Regions from separate parts of the Mesorhizobium sp. WSM4822 genome, predicted to be linked through region 1. Evidence: predicted binding sites of a transcription regulator. Region 1 holds the regulator's gene; the other holds the start of a gene.
What was found. Region 1 encodes LexA, which represses DNA repair genes until DNA is damaged. Its sites were predicted from a motif close to TGTTCNNNNTGTGTTCNG; they were not measured.
Positions count from the first base shown of each region.

Region 2: AC0L3E_RS29475 (single-stranded DNA-binding protein) is a predicted target of LexA. The motif match lies at 1,493-1,510, and genes of this name have one in related genera.

Region 1 covers NZ_JBVVQM010000015.1:11,680-19,572, reverse strand. The annotation lists gene kynA (tryptophan 2,3-dioxygenase) at 1-69, shown strand, start outside; gene kynU (kynureninase) at 141-1,388, shown strand; gene lexA (transcriptional repressor LexA) at 1,797-2,537, shown strand; gene AC0L3E_RS28445 (ComEC/Rec2 family competence protein) at 2,531-4,993, opposite strand; gene gltX (glutamate--tRNA ligase) at 5,096-6,520, shown strand; gene gltA (citrate synthase) at 6,706-7,893, shown strand, end outside.
Region 2 covers NZ_JBVVQM010000016.1:15,303-23,195, reverse strand. The annotation lists gene AC0L3E_RS29490 (ATP-dependent Clp protease proteolytic subunit) at 1-557, opposite strand, end outside; gene AC0L3E_RS29485 (SRPBCC family protein) at 582-1,073, opposite strand; gene AC0L3E_RS29480 (ArsR/SmtB family transcription factor) at 1,070-1,384, opposite strand; gene AC0L3E_RS29475 (single-stranded DNA-binding protein) at 1,611-2,132, shown strand; gene AC0L3E_RS29470 (OsmC family protein) at 2,250-2,675, shown strand; gene AC0L3E_RS29465 (MarC family protein) at 2,708-3,337, opposite strand; gene AC0L3E_RS29460 (hypothetical protein) at 3,493-4,023, opposite strand; gene AC0L3E_RS29455 (helix-turn-helix transcriptional regulator) at 4,109-4,933, shown strand; gene gyrA (DNA gyrase subunit A) at 5,154-7,893, shown strand, end outside.

The DNA.
Region 1 (7,893 bases):
TCGTATCTGAAGAAGATGCTCGAGGTGGTGCTGTTCCCGGAGCTGTGGACGGTCCGCACCCGGCTCTGACATCGTCGAAATGAAAACAGCGACGCGCGGCGGCGGAACACCCTTCGCGAACAACCGGGGACTGACTGACCATGAGTGGAATTCCTGATCTCGCCGCAGTCGAAGCGATGGATGCCACGGATCCGCTGCGGGCCATGCGCGACCGTTTCATTCTGCCGGAGGGGGTGATCTATCTCGACGGCAATTCACTGGGGGCAGCGTCTCATGCCGTTTTCGGCGAGCTGCAGCAGGCGGCAACCCAGGAATGGGCCCAGGACCTCATCCGAGCCTGGAATACGGCCGGATGGTTCGAGATGCCGATCGAACTCGGCGATCAACTCGGGCGCCTGATTGGAGCCGCGGCCGGCCAGACCGTCGTCTGCGACACGACCTCGACCAACATCTACAAGGTGCTGCATGCGGCGCTGAAGATGCGGCCGGGCCGGTCGGTCATTGTCGCCGAGGGTGACAGTTTCCCCACCGACCTGTACATCGCCGAAGGGGTGGCCTCGACACGGGACGGCGTCCTGCTGCGCCTCGCGGGCGTCGACGCGCCCACCATCGAAGAGCTGATCGACGAAAACGTCGCGGTGGTGCTGGTCAACCACGTCAACTACAAATCGGGTGAACTGCGCGACATGGCGGCGCTGACGCGCAAGGCTCATGCGGCCGGAGCGCTGATCGTCTGGGATCTATGCCACACCGCCGGCCCCCTGCCCGTCGAGCTCGATCACGCAAATGCCGATTTCGCCATCGGCTGCACTTACAAGTACCTCAACGGCGGTCCGGGCGCACCGGCCTTCATCTATGCCGCGCAGCGCCATCACGGCGATATCAGCCAGCCGCTCAGCGGCTGGTGGGGCCATGCGCGGCCCTTTGCCTTCGAACGGGGATATGTTGCCGGCACCGGTATCCGCCGCTTTCTGTGCGGCACCCAGCCGGTCCTGTCGATGCGGGCGCTCAAAGGCGCGCTTGCCATCTGGAACGACGTCGACATGGCGGCATTGCGAAAAAAGAGCGTCGCGCTGACGGAACTGTTCATCCAGCTCGTCGAAGCAAAGTGCGGCGCCTATGGCCTCACGCTGGAGACCACCCGCGACGCGACCAGGCGCGGCAGCCAGGTGTCGTTCCTTCACGATCACGGCTATCAAATCATGCGGGCGCTGATCGAGCGCGGCGTCATCGGTGATTTTCGCGCGCCATCGACCATCCGTTTCGGCTTCACGCCCCTCTATATCGGCTACAAGGATGTGTGGCTGGCGGTTCAAGTGCTAGAAGACATTCTGCGCACGGGCGCATGGAAGGACCAGCGTTTCGCCGTCAAGGAAGCCGTTACCTGACGCAACGATCTCCGCGATTTGCCGTCGCCGCCCTCACTGCCCGGCGGATGACGGAAGGCTGAATTCCAGCCACAAATGCCAACAGACGTTGGCGTTTTGGCTCCGTTTCGTTCACGGCAAACGAACGTCCCAAAGATTGATATCGTCCTTGTGGAGGTCGGCCGGCAGATGATGCCAAGCCTCGGGTTGAGGATGAGCCACAGGTCATTAACCATAATGGTTTCAATGTGAGCAGGCGCATCGCCGTGGTTGGCGCCTGTCGATTGCGACCCGCTGGCAAGCCCAAATAATTTCAGCAGCCTTAACAAATTCATTAAACTTTAAACGGTTGCAGAACACAACTGGAACAGATAGTGTTTGTTCTGGGTTTGTTTTTCGATTCTGGTTTCAGGTAATCTGGGGGCCGCCATGCTGACACGCAAGCAACATGAACTGCTGATGTTCATCCATGAACGCCTGAAGGAGAGCGGCATTCCGCCATCCTTCGACGAGATGAAGGAGGCGCTCGACCTTGCCTCCAAATCCGGGATTCATCGGCTGATCACCGCACTTGAGGAGCGCGGCTTTATTCGCCGGTTGCCCAACCGGGCACGCGCGCTGGAAGTGCTGCGATTGCCGGACTCGATCGCGCCCGGCCTCAACGCGGCAAAGAAGTTTTCGCCAAGCGTCATCCAGGGCAGTCTCGGTCAGGGTGGTGCTCTTGGCCGGCAGATCAAGCCGGCGCCTTCGCGGATGCCCTCGCCCGGCAATGATGACGATGCGGTCTCCGCCGTGTCGATACCGGTGATGGGCCGTATCGCCGCCGGTGTGCCGATCGATGCCATCCAGCATCAGACGCATTCGATCTCGGTGCCGCCGGACATGATCATGGGCGGCGCCCACTATGCGCTGGAGGTTAAGGGCGACTCGATGATCGAGGCCGGTATCTTCGACGGCGACACCGTCATCATCCGCAATGCCGACACGGCGAACCCCGGCGAGATCATCGTGGCGCTGGTCGATGAAGAGGAAGCGACGCTGAAGCGGTTCCGCCGCAAGGGCGCTTCGATCGCTCTCGAAGCCGCCAATCCGGCCTATGAAACCCGTATTTTCGGCCCAGACAGGGTCAAGGTGCAAGGCAAGCTCGTCGGCCTCATCCGCCGCTACTGAGGCGGCTGCGGGTTGGCCGCTGGCTTCTCGGGTTTCTTGAAGGGTGCCAGCCCCCTCGCCTCACGAGAGTATTTGCGTTGCGTGTGCCAGGGCCGATATGGGCTGTTCACCGCGAAGCTGATTGTCGCCGGCGTGGTCGCCGATTGGCGATCGAAGAAGACCGCGGCACTGCCTTTGCGAGCCAGTTGCCGCTTGGTGATGACGAGAACCAGCGGATTGTGACAGGCGTCATAGGCGGTGGCGTCATTGATGACGATCAGCTCGGCGAAGCCGCAGGCTTTCCAGGTGTCCTTGCGGTCCTCGACATAGGCAATGATCGCACCGGACATATGCCTGGCCACGCAAACGCCTGAGGAGCAATAGAACGGCGATCCCGGCGGTAGCTCAACGGCGTCCGCGACGTCGAATTGCCCATCGCTCTTGTCGAACACCTCTGGCACGACGATGGTTTCTGATGTCAGGGCGCGTTTCCAGTTGTCGACGGTGAATTCGTTCGGCCGTTCCCGGCTGACGGCAAGCTCGCCGCCACCGATCGGCAACGCCACCAGCCGGGCGTCTTCCGAGATCAGCACATCCGGCGTGCGCGTATCCGAGACGGTCAGCAAGCCTGCCAGCGCGAATGGCAGAGCAGCGAGCCGCAGCCAAGTTGTCGCCATCGTCGCGATGACCAGGGCAATTGTCACCAGCAGGACAGATTGCTGCGAAATCAGCCCAACCCCATCGACAGGCGAACGTTCGGAGATCCAACCCGATATGGCGATCATCACCGTCAGACCCTTGCCCATCAGGTAGAGGGCCGGCCAATCCAATCCGAAAGGCATCAGCAGCGCGCTTGCGACAGCCAGGAACATGACCACGGTGACGATCGGCATAACCGCCAGATTGGCGAACAGGCTGAGCGGCGACACACGCTGAAAATGCCAGATGGCAAACAGCGTCGTGGCGCTGCCGGCGATGATGGAGGTCATGGCAAGGCCGGTTGCCGCGAGCACGAACTTTCGCGTCAGGAAACCGGGCATGGATCGCTTTGGGGGCGGCGGTCTTGCTTTTCCCGCGCGGTGATCGGCCCAGCCGGCATAGGCGCCGACCAGAGCCGCGGTCGCGGCGAACGACATCTGAAAACTCGGGCCGACCACCTCATGCGGCGACACCACGATGACGGCGATCGCCGAGATCGCCAGATTGCGCATGGTGAGTGCTGCTCGATCGAACAGCACGGCAATCAGCATCACCGCCAGCATGATGAAGCTGCGCTCGGCGGCAACGACGACTCCAGAGATGATGAGATAGGCCGCGATCGAGAACAGTGCGGCGAAGGCGGCATACTTCTTGACCGGGCGACGCGCGGAAAAGTCGGGAAACAAGGCGAAGGCGCCGCGCAGCAAGCCCATGATGGTGCCTGCGACCAGCGCCATGTGCAGTCCCGAAATCGAGATGATGTGGTAGATGCCGGTACGTCGCATCGCCTCATTGATGTCATCGGGAATGCCGGCGCGCACGCCGACGATCAGCGCCGCGGCGATCTCGCCTTCGGCGCCGCCGACGCTCGCCCTGATATGGTCGGCGATGGCCTCGCGGGCATTTTCCACGCTAGAGGAAATTCGGGCCGGCAGCGGCATGTCGCCATCATCGCTGACGACAAGCTTGGGGTTGCCGAGAAAGAACCCGCTGCCGCCGATGCCGGCAAAATAGCTGTCGAAGGAGAAATCATAGCTGTCCGGCCGCACCGGCCCGGTCGGCGGCAAAAGCTTGGCATATCCAGTGATGAGGGAGCCTGCGGTCACGTCAGCCGGGATCTTGCGTGCCGAAAGCCGCACCCGTTCCGGCGCATAGCGCAGTTTCGGTCTTGCGGTCGATGTCACGTCGATGGTCAGCCGGATGCGGCCAGTTTCCATCCGGTCGAGCGAGACGACGCGGCCGGTCACCTGCGTCGAGATTTCCGAGCCCAACATTTGTGTGCCCGCACGCCACGTCTCGACCTTGGCAGCAAGCAGTCCTAGGGCGCACAAAAGCGCCGCCATGAAACACAGATGGGTCTTTGGCCATGAGCGCGAGACCAGCGCACAGATCCCCGTCAAGATGACAACCGCGACAGGTCTCGCAAAGTCGGGTTCAGCCGTCAGCGAAAAATAGCCGATCGCTCCGATCGCCAGGCAGACCGGCACCAGCAGGAAGGCCACGCCCCGGTCGAGTTCCAGGCTCGCCGCCGTGTTCACGCTGTGGCGCAGGCGAGGCAGTGATGTCAGGCTGATTTGCCGGCGCACGCGAACGATCCTGCCGGTTTCGGCAACAGGAACAGAGGCGGCGACATCCGCTTGCAAGGGCGCCTTGCCGGGATCCGGCACAAGGGGCGATGGCGGCGGTAATGGGGCTGGCCGAGGCGCAAACAGGGACCGTTCGCTGACGCCGATGGCAGCGTCCTCGCCCTGATCCGAGCCCCAGCCTCGTCCAGCCATCGGGTCTGCCCCTTGCGCCCTCGACACCCTATGCTACATGAACGCCGGGCGCGCGAAAGCCCGCGCAACCGCACCCCGCTTCAGATGGTTTCCGAGAGTTCCATGTCCGACAAGGTCGTCACCCGTTTTGCCCCTTCGCCCACCGGCTATCTGCACATAGGCGGCGCGCGCACGGCGCTGTTCAACTGGCTGTATGCGAAGCACACTGGCGGCACGATGCTGCTGCGCATTGAGGACACCGACCGCGAACGCTCCAATGAAGCCGCGACGGCTGCCATCCTCGACGGGCTTTCCTGGCTTGGCCTGAGCTGGGACGGCGAGCCGGTGTCGCAGTTCGAGCGTGCGCCGCGCCACCGCGAGGTGGCTGAGGAGCTGGTGCGCATGGGCAAGGCGTATTATTGCTATGCCACGCCGGCCGAACTGGAGGCCATGCGCGAGGCTGCCAGAGCCAAGGGGCTGCCGCCCCGCTATGACGGCCGCTGGCGCGACCGCGACCCCTCTGAGGCGCCCGCAGGCGTCAAGGGCGCCATTCGTATCAAGGCGCCGACCGAAGGCGAGACCATCGTCCATGACCGTGTCCAGGGCGAGGTGCGCTTTCCCAATAAGGATCTCGATGACTTCATCATCCTGCGTTCTGACGGCAATCCCACTTACATGCATGCCGTCGTCGTCGATGATCATGATATGGGAGTCACCCATATCATTCGCGGCGACGATCATCTGACCAACGCCGCTCGCCAGACCGTGATCTACAACGCCATGGGCTGGAACGTGCCGTCCATGTCGCATATCCCGCTGATCCACGGCGCCGATGGCGCCAAGCTGTCGAAGCGGCACGGCGCGCTTGGCGTCGAGGCCTATCGCGCCATGGGCTACCTGCCGGAGGCGCTGCTCAATTACCTGGCGCGCCTTGGCTGGAGCCATGGCGACGACGAGATCATGTCGATCAAGAATATGATTTCCTGGTTCGATATCGGCGATGTCAACAAGGGCGCGGCGCGCTTCGACTTCGCCAAGCTGGAGGCGATCAACGGCGCGCATATGCGCCGCATGAGCGATGCCCAACTGTTCGACATCTTCATCGCTACCCTGCCCTATCTCGAAGGTGGCCCGGCGATCGCCGCGCGCCTGAACGACAGCACCAAGGCGCAGTTGCTGGCAGCGCTTCCCGGCTTGAAGGACCGCGCCAAGACGCTGGTCGAGCTCGTCGATGGCGCGGCCTTCCTGTTCGCCACGCGCCCCCTGCCGATCGACGACAAGGCGGCCCTTCTGCTTACCGACGATGCCCGCAAGATCCTGCGCAGTGCTCACGAAGCTTTGAACGGGCTTGCGAGTGACTGGACAGCCGCCTCGGCGGAGGCGGCGATACGCGAGGTGGCAGCGGCCGGCAGTCACAAGCTCGGCGCGGTGGCCCAGCCTTTGCGCGCTGCGTTGACCGGCAAAAGCACCTCGCCGGGCGTGTTCGACGTGCTCGCCGTGCTCGGCCGCGAGGAAAGCCTGGCGCGCATCTCAGATCAAATCGATTAGGAGCAAACTGGCCCAAGAAGATTGGCATTGAAAGGCGGGTTTCGCAGTGCAACATTAGGCCTTGGCCCAATCTGGCACGCACCTCCTGAAATGCGGTGGCGAATACGCGCATTGCGGTGATTTTCGACGTGTCGCTCTGCAGAATTTTGCCTTTGCCGGCATGAGGAAACAAGAAGGAGTTTGCAATGACCGAAGCTGCGAAAAAAATGGATTTGGGCGGCAAGACCCAGGAGGCCACGGCAACGCTTGCATTCGCCGGCAAGACCCATGAATTCAAGGTGCGAAGTGGTTCGGTCGGGCCTGATGTCATCGACATCGCCTCGCTCTACTCAACCACCGGCGCCTTCACTTACGATCCGGGCTTCACCTCGACGGCAAGCTGCGAGTCCGAAATCACCTTCATCGACGGCGACGCCGGCATCCTCCTCCATCGCGGCTATCCGATCGACCAGTTGGCCGAACATGGCGACTTCCTCGAGGTCTGCTATCTCCTGCTCTACGGCGAATTGCCGACCAAAGCGCAGAAGGACGACTTCGACTATCGCGTGACGCGCCACACCATGGTGCATGAGCAGATGTCGCGCTTTTTCACCGGCTTCCGCCGCGACGCGCACCCGATGGCGGTGATGTGCGGCGTGGTCGGCGCGCTGTCGGCCTTCTACCACGACTCCACCGACATCTCCGACCCCTACCAGCGCATGGTTGCCTCCATGCGGCTGATCGCCAAGATGCCAACGATCGCGGCGATGGCCTACAAATACCACATCGGCCAGCCGTTCATTTACCCGAAGAACGAACTGAACTTTGCCGCCAACTTCCTGCACATGTGCTTTGCCGTGCCGTGCGAGGAATACAAGATCAACCCGGTGCTGGCGCGCGCCATGGAGCGCATCTTCATTCTGCACGCCGACCACGAGCAGAACGCCTCGACCTCGACCGTGCGTCTCGCCGGCTCTTCGGGCGCCAACCCGTTCGCGTGCATCGCCGCCGGCATCGCTTGCCTGTGGGGCCCAGCGCATGGCGGCGCCAATGAAGCGGCGCTCAACATGCTTGGCGAGATCGGCCATGTCGATCACATCCCCGAGTTCATCGCCCGTGCCAAGGACAAGAACGACCCGTTCCGGCTAATGGGCTTTGGCCACCGCGTCTACAAGAACTATGATCCGCGCGCCAAGATCATGCAGAAGACGGCGCATGAGGTTCTGGGCGAACTCGGCATAAAGGACGATCCGCTGCTCGACATCGCCATGGAGCTGGAAAAGATCGCGCTGACCGACCCCTATTTCATCGAAAAGAAGCTCTACCCGAATGTCGACTTCTATTCCGGCATCACGCTGAAGGCGCTGGGCTTCCCCACAACCATGTTCACCGTG
Region 2 (7,893 bases), on a different contig from region 1:
GACTGGGCCTCGCGGGCGGTCATGAAGTGGTCGCGGTCGAGCGTGCGTTCCACCTCTTCATAGCTGCGGCCGCAATGCTGCGCGTAAAGTTCGGCCATGTGCCGTTTCGTCCGGCCGATGCGCTCGGCATGGCGCTGGATGTCGGATGCCTGGCCCTGGAACCCACCCAGCGGCTGATGCAGCAGGATAGTGGCATTCGGCAGGGAAATCCGGCGCCCCGGTGTGCCTGCCATCAGCAGGAACGAGCCCATCGAGGCGGCAAAGCCCATGCATACGGTGGACACCGGGCAGCTGATATATTGCATCGTATCGTAGATGGCGAAGCCGCTGGTCACCACGCCGCCCGGCGAGTTGATGTAGAGCGAGATCTCCTTGTCGGGATTGTCCGATTCCAGCGACAAAAGCTGCGCGCAGACCAGCGCCGAGATGTCGTCGTTGATCTCGCCGTTGATGAAGATGATGCGCTCGCGCAGCAGCCGCGAAAAGATGTCGAAGGCACGTTCGCCGCGGCTCGATTGCTCGATGACCATCGGCACCAGACTGGCAACACCGCTCATTGTCTCTCTCCGTCCGTTTTGTTTTCAGGCCGCGCGAAGCAGGAGGCGAGGCGTGTTTGCGGCGATTGGCTTAGATGACCTGTTCGCACCGAGCGAAACCCGGCAGCCGGCGCCTGCCATGGCGACGGCAGGCATGGTCTTGCGGGCAAAGCCGTCATGGACAATGCGCAGATGCGTGCCGCCGGAAACGGTTCGGGCAAGTGTGAAGGTGACGGTACTGTCGAGCGGATCCTGCCTGGCTGCGTCGCCCGGCTGCTCCCGCCAGGAATAGCGCAGCAGCTTCCCGGGTTCGGCGTCGAGGATTTCGCATTCGACCGGCGTTTCCGGTCCGGCGAAGGCAAAACGGTTGCCGATCTCGGGGCTGATGTCGTTCGGCATCATCCAGGCGGCCAGCAATTCCGGTACGGTCAGGGCCCGCCATACCTTTTCCGGCGGCTCGGCAAGCTCGTACTCGAACTCGAGCGCATCCGCGGCGTCGCCTTGGCCGTCGTTGGCCGCTAATCCCGCCTTCTTCATTGATCCATGTCCTTCAAAACCGCCTTCAGCCTTTCGATGCGCTCCGGCCAGAAGGTCCGGTAGCGTTCGATCCAGGAGAGCAAGGGGGCGAGCCCCTGCGGATCGGCGCGGTAATAGGCGTTGCGGCCGGCTCGCCGCTCGACCACCAGCCCGGCGCCACGCAGCACCGCCAGATGCTGCGACACCGCGGGCTGCGACACCGTCATCCCGGTGCGCAATTCCGACACGCTCATCTCGCCGGCGGCCAGCCGCTCAAAGACGGCGCGGCGCGTCGGGTCGGCCAGTGCGCGAAAAATCTCTGCTTCGATCATGCCAAAAGCATAAGTGCATACTTATTGATTTGGCAAGCGGTCTTTTCAGGCCCATATGATCGGCTTCGGCGTTGCTGCCATTCCTTGACAATAAGCAGCGATGCGGATAAGAACGAAAAGGGAACAAAAACCTTGTGGGTAAAGGCAGCCATGGCAAGCGGCGATCGCCTGCAGCCTGTAAGGTGCTGCGACAAAAATTTGTTTCGGATGAGCGCGGAGAAATATCATGGCGGGTAGCGTCAACAAGGTCATTCTGGTCGGCAATCTCGGCGCGGATCCCGAAATCCGTCGTCTGAATTCGGGTGAACCGGTCGTCAACATCCGCATCGCCACATCGGAAAGCTGGCGCGACAAGAATTCCGGCGAACGCAAGGAAAAAACCGAGTGGCACAACGTCGTCATCTTCAATGAGGGCATCGCCAAGGTGGCGGAGCAGTATCTAAAGAAGGGCATGAAGGTCTATGTCGAGGGCCAGTTGCAGACGCGCAAATGGCAGGACCAGACCGGTGCCGACAAGTACACGACGGAAGTCGTTCTGCAGAAATTCCGCGGTGAGCTGCAGATGCTCGACGCACGCGGACAGGGCGAGGGCGGTCAGGTCGGCGGCTATACCGGTGGCGGCAGCAGCCGTGGTTCCGATTTCGGCCAGTCCAGCCCGAGCGAAGGCTTCAATCGCGGTGGCGGCGGTGCCAAGAGCGGCGGCGGCGGTGGTTCGTCGCGCGAATTGGATGACGAAATCCCGTTCTGATCGCAACAGTTATGTCGGACACAGTGCCCCGAGAGTCGTTCATGGACTTTCGGGGTTTTGCATCGTGATTGAGGCTGACCGGGCCGATCAACGAAATACGGTGAGAGGACGAGTTGGGTGAAAGCGCGCGTAAAGTGGGTCGAGGAGCGCACCTTCGTCGGGGAATCCGGTAGCGGTCACAAGGTCGTGCTCGGAACAGCGCACGGACCGGAAGGCAGGACGCCGGGTCCAAGCCCGATGGAGCTGGTGCTGATCGGCACCGGTGGCTGTTCGGCCTATGATGTCGTGCATATCCTCGAAAAGGGCCGCGAGGCGGTCGAGGACTGCGTGGTCGAGCTTGATGCCGAGCGGGCCGAAACCGAGCCAAGAGTGTTCACCCGCATCCACATGCATTTCGTCGTCAAGGGCAGGGCACTCTCCAGCGTCAAGGTGAAACGCGCGATCGACCTTTCGATCGAAAAATATTGCTCGGCCTCCGCGATGCTGGCCAAGACCGCCACGATTACCCACGATTTCGAGGTCATCGACACGACGGCGAAATAGAACCGGCTTCGGGTTCTCGCCGCGTCAGCCTCTCAGCCTGCTATCAGCGCCTTGATGCCGTCGGCGACGAATTGCACAGCCAGTGCCGCCAGGATGACGCCAAGCAGACGGGTCAGAATCGAGCGGCCGGTCTGGCCGAGGATGCGGTCTATGCGTTCCGACAGCACGAACACCAGATAGGTGATGGCGAGGCAGACGAAGATGATGCCGACCAGCGCCGCCTGCGCCGCAAAGCCCTGAAAGGAACCTGAGAGCAGCACAGTTGCCGAAATGGCACCAGGGCCCGCGATCAGTGGGATCGCCAGCGGGAAGGCGGCGATGTTGTGGATCATGTCCTTGGTGATGGCGACGTCGCCGATCTTCTCCTTGCGGTCCTGCCGGCGCTCGAACACCATCTCGAAGGCGATGAAGAACAGCAGGAAACCGCCGGCGACGCGGAAGGCCGGCAACGTTATGCCGAACACCGACAGGATCGAGGCCCCGGCAACCGCAAACAGCGCCATCACCAGGAAACCGATGATCGAGGCGCGCACCGAAACCTGCTGGCGCTCCTCGCGGTTCATGCCGCGCGTCACGGCGAGGAACAGCGGCGCCAGGCCGGGCGGGTCGATGGTCACGAGAATGGTGACGAAAGCGTTGAACAGGCTGTCGAAACTCGGCATCTCTGACCCTCCCGCCGGGCTGTGCCCGTGCTAGAATATTGGTAGAGCAAAGCCCGTTCGGTGGGAACCGTTCGTGAGAAAGTGGTTGATACGGGACAGAGGGCAGCGCGAAGGATCGCGACGCTTTTATTCTGGGCTGCTGCAATCCTCGGAGATCAAACCGCTCGCCGCGCCAGGAACTCGACTTCCAGCCGCCATGTCGCGCCATTGTCTTGCGAGCGTTCGCCCAGCCAGCGGAAGGAGTTTTCGGTGATGCGTGAAAAGCTCCAGCGTACCGAGCTGCCGGTGCCGTCGGCGCCCACTTGCACGATCGTGTCACCCTCGGCGCGGCCGAGCTGGCGGCTGAAATACTGGTTGCGCGGGTCGCTCCAGAAGATGTGCCAGGCATCCGCGCCGGGATCATAGACGCGCAGCGTCGTGCCGTAAAAAGTCCATGTGCCCAAGGATGGCGATGGACCGGCGTCCCGCGCGGGCAGGATCCACACGTCCTGGATCGCCCGGCCTTCCAGCACCCAGCCGAAATGCACCTCGCCACGCCCTGTCAGCACAGTGCCGTCCTCGAGGTGGCGCGAGGCCTCAAACGTCCAGGCGCCGACGAAGCGGCCGTAAAGGCTCAGTTTTTCGGCAAGCCCTTCGATCGGTCCGGAGCTATGCAGGGCTTCGGCAAACGAGGATTGATCGAACATGGCTGCGGTCTCTTCTTGTCAGGAGACCGTTAGGAGTAGGCGGTGACGGGGTTCTGAGCTTGGGAAAAATTGCTATATTTCGACTATGACGACGACCACGCATAGTCTCGCATTCGGAGCCGGTTGGCACGTGACGGATGTGATCTGCACGGCTAGTGCCGGCGACCGGCCGTTCGAGGAAGCGCATCAGGATTTCTGCGTCGCTGCGGTCACCAGCGGCACGTTTCGCTACCGCGCCCAGCAAGGCACGGCGATGCTGGCGCCCGGCGCGCTCCTGCTCGGCAATCCCGGCACATGTTACGAATGCGGGCACGAGCATGGCAGCGGCGACCGTTGCCTCTCGTTCCATTTCGAGCCGGCCTACATGGAACGGATCGCAGCTGGCGTTCCGGGCGCCAGGAAGCTGGCTTTCGAGGCGGCGCGCCTGCCGCCTTTGCCGGTACTGGCGCCGCTCCTGGCCGAAGCGGAGACCGCGCGCGAGATGGCCTACATCGACGCCTTCGAGGAACTTTCCCTGCGCTTGGCCGGTGCTGCCGTGGCTACAGCCTCTGGCGCTACGCATGTCGGGCGCGCGCCCAGCCGCCGCGATCAGAAACGGGTGGCCGAGGCAGTGCGGCGGATCGAACTGGACGCCGATAGGCCGGTCTCGCTTTCAGCACTTGCCGATGAGACGGCGACCAGTCCGTATCACTTCCTGCGCATCTTCCGGCAGGTGGCGGGCATGACGCCCTACCAATTCCTGCTCAGGACGCGATTGCACAGGGCGGCGGTGCGGCTACGCATGTCCAACGATGCGGTCTCGGCGATCGCCTTCGAGGCCGGCTTCAACGATCTGTCGACTTTCAATCGTCGTTTTCGGCGGATCATGGGGGAGACGCCGCGCGACTATCGCAACCGCCGTGGCGCATAGCCCTTTCCTGCTTCGTCAATCGGCCCCGTGCCCGCCAAGGCAGACACGCAGGCTTTTGCGTCAGGGCGGCGAAAACCGCCTTGGCCATATCGTCGCAATCAGCGGTATCCATTTGAAATTACCACCGAAAATGACACTGGAAAAGTGCCGTGAAGGTTGGAGTTTCGGGCTTGCTTCCTATATAAGCACCAAGTGATTCCTGATTAGATTGTGATCCGATTTGACCGACCAGAAGACACCGCGCGGCGCCGACGGCGGCCCCACCGGCATCGAGCCGATATCCATCGTCGAGGAGATGCAGCGCTCCTATCTCGATTACGCTATGAGCGTGATCGTCAGCCGTGCGCTGCCGGACGTGCGCGACGGCCTGAAGCCGGTGCATCGCCGCATTCTCTTCGCCGCCCATGAGAGCGGCTACCACTGGAACCGCAAATATGTGAAGTCGGCGCGTCCGGTCGCCGACGTGATGGGTAAATACCATCCGCATGGCGACGCCTCCATCTATGACGCCTTGGTGCGCATGGCACAGGACTGGTCGCTGCGCGTTCCGTTGATCGACGGGCAGGGCAATTTCGGCTCCATCGACGGCGATCCGCCTGCGGCGATGCGCTACACGGAAGCGCGGCTGACCAAGGTCGCGCACGAGCTTTTGGAGGATATCGACAAGGATACCGTCGATTTCCAGGACACTTACGACGCGTCGGGCAGCGAACCGAAGGTTCTGCCGGCACGGTTTCCCAACCTTTTGGTCAACGGCTCGGGCGGCATCGCCGTCGGCATGGCGACCAACATTCCACCGCATAATCTCAGCGAAATCTGCAACGGCGCCATCGCCCTCATCGACAATCCGGCGATCGACCTGCCGGCGTTGATGGAGATCATTCCGGGACCGGATTTCCCCACCGGCGGCATCGTGCTTGGCCGTTCGGGCATCTACAACGCCTATTCGACCGGCCGTGGCTCCATCGTCATGCGCGGCAAGGTCAACATCGAACAGCGCGGCAACGACCGCGAGTCGATCATCATCACCGAGGTTCCCTACCAGGTGAACAAGTCGTCGATGATCGAGAAGATGGCTGAACTGGTGCGCGACAAGCGCATCGAGGGCATTTCCGATATCCGCGACGAGAGCGACCGCCAAGGCTACCGCGTCGTCATCGAGTTGAAGCGCGACGCCGTTGCCGACGTCATCCTCAACCAGCTCTACCGCTTCACGCCGCTGCAGACCTCCTTCGGCGCCAATATGGTGGCACTGAACGGCGGCAAGCCGGAAGTGATGAACCTGACCGATATGCTGAAGGCGTTCGTGGCCTTCCGTGAGGAGGTGATCACAAGGCGGACGAAATTCCTGCTGCGCAAGGCGCGCGACCGCGCCCATGTGCTGGTCGGTCTCGCCATCGCAGTCGCCAACATCGACGAGATCATCAAGCTGATCCGCACCGCGCCGGATCCGCAGACGGCGCGTGAGCAGTTGATGGAGCGGCGCTGGCCCTCTGGCGACGTGGAATCGCTGATCCTCCTGATCGATGACCCGCGTCACCGGATCAACGAAGACGGCACCTACAATCTGTCAGAGGAACAGGCGCGCGCCATCCTCGAACTGCGCCTGCAGCGCCTGACCGCGCTCGGCCGCGACGAGATCGCCGACGAGTTGAACACGATCGGCGCCGAAATCATCGATTACCTGGACATTTTGTCGTCCCGCGCGCGCGTCCAGCAGATCGTCAAGGACGAGCTTGCTGCCGTGCGCGACGAGTTCGGCACGCCGCGCCGCACCGAACTCACCGACGGCGGTTCGGACATGGAAGACGAGGACCTGATCCAGCGCGAGGACATGGTCGTGACGGTGAGCCATTCCGGCTACATCAAGCGCGTGCCGCTGTCGCTCTACCGGGCGCAGCGTCGGGGCGGCAAGGGCCGCTCCGGCATGTCGACCAAGGAAGAGGATTTCGTCACCCGGCTGTTCGTGGCCAACACCCATACGCCGGTGCTGTTCTTCTCCTCGCGCGGCATCGTCTACAAGGAAAAGGTCTGGCGGCTGCCGATCGGCAATCCGCAGTCACGCGGCAAGGCGCTGATCAACATGCTGCCGCTGGAGCAGGGCGAGCGCATCACCACCATCATGCCGCTGCCGGAGGACGAGGCCAGCTGGGGCGAACTTTACGTGATGTTCGCCACCACGCGCGGCACCGTGCGCCGCAACGATCTATCCGACTTCGTCCAGGTCAACCGCAACGGCAAGATCGCCATGAAGCTGGAGGAAGAAGGCGACGAGATCCTCGGCGTCGAGACCTGCACCGACAAGGACGACGTGCTGCTGACCGCCAGTTCCGGCCAGTGCATACGCTTCTCCGTCGGCGACGTGCGCGTCTTCCAGAGCCGCAATTCGGTCGGTGTGCGCGGCATAACCATGGCCGAGACCGACCGCATCATCTCGATGTCGGTGATAGAGCATGTCGATGCTTCGCCAGCGGAACGCGCCGCTTACCTGAAGCGCGCGGCGGCGGAGCGGCGGCTTGCCACGGAAACGACCGGCGAAGAGGAAGAGATCGCGCTGACCAATGAGGAGATCGGCGAGGAGACGGAGCTTTCCGACAACCGATACGAAGAGCTCAAGGCGCACGAACAGTACGTACTGACGGTCACCGAGTTCGGCTACGGCAAGCGTTCGTCGTCCTATGATTTCCGGCTGACCGGACGCGGCGGCAAAGGCATCCGCGCCACCGATGTGTCGAAGGCAGCCGAGATTGGCAGGCTGGTGGCGACGTTCCCGGTCGGCAATGACGACCAGATCATGCTGGTGTCGGACGGCGGCACCGTCATCCGGGTTCCGGTCAACGGCATCCGCTTCGCCAGCCGCGCCACCAAGGGCGTGACCATCTTCAACACGGCTGAAGGCGAAAAGGTGGTTTCGGTCGAGCGGATCTCGGAACCGCAAGCGGACGAAGAAAGCGATGAGA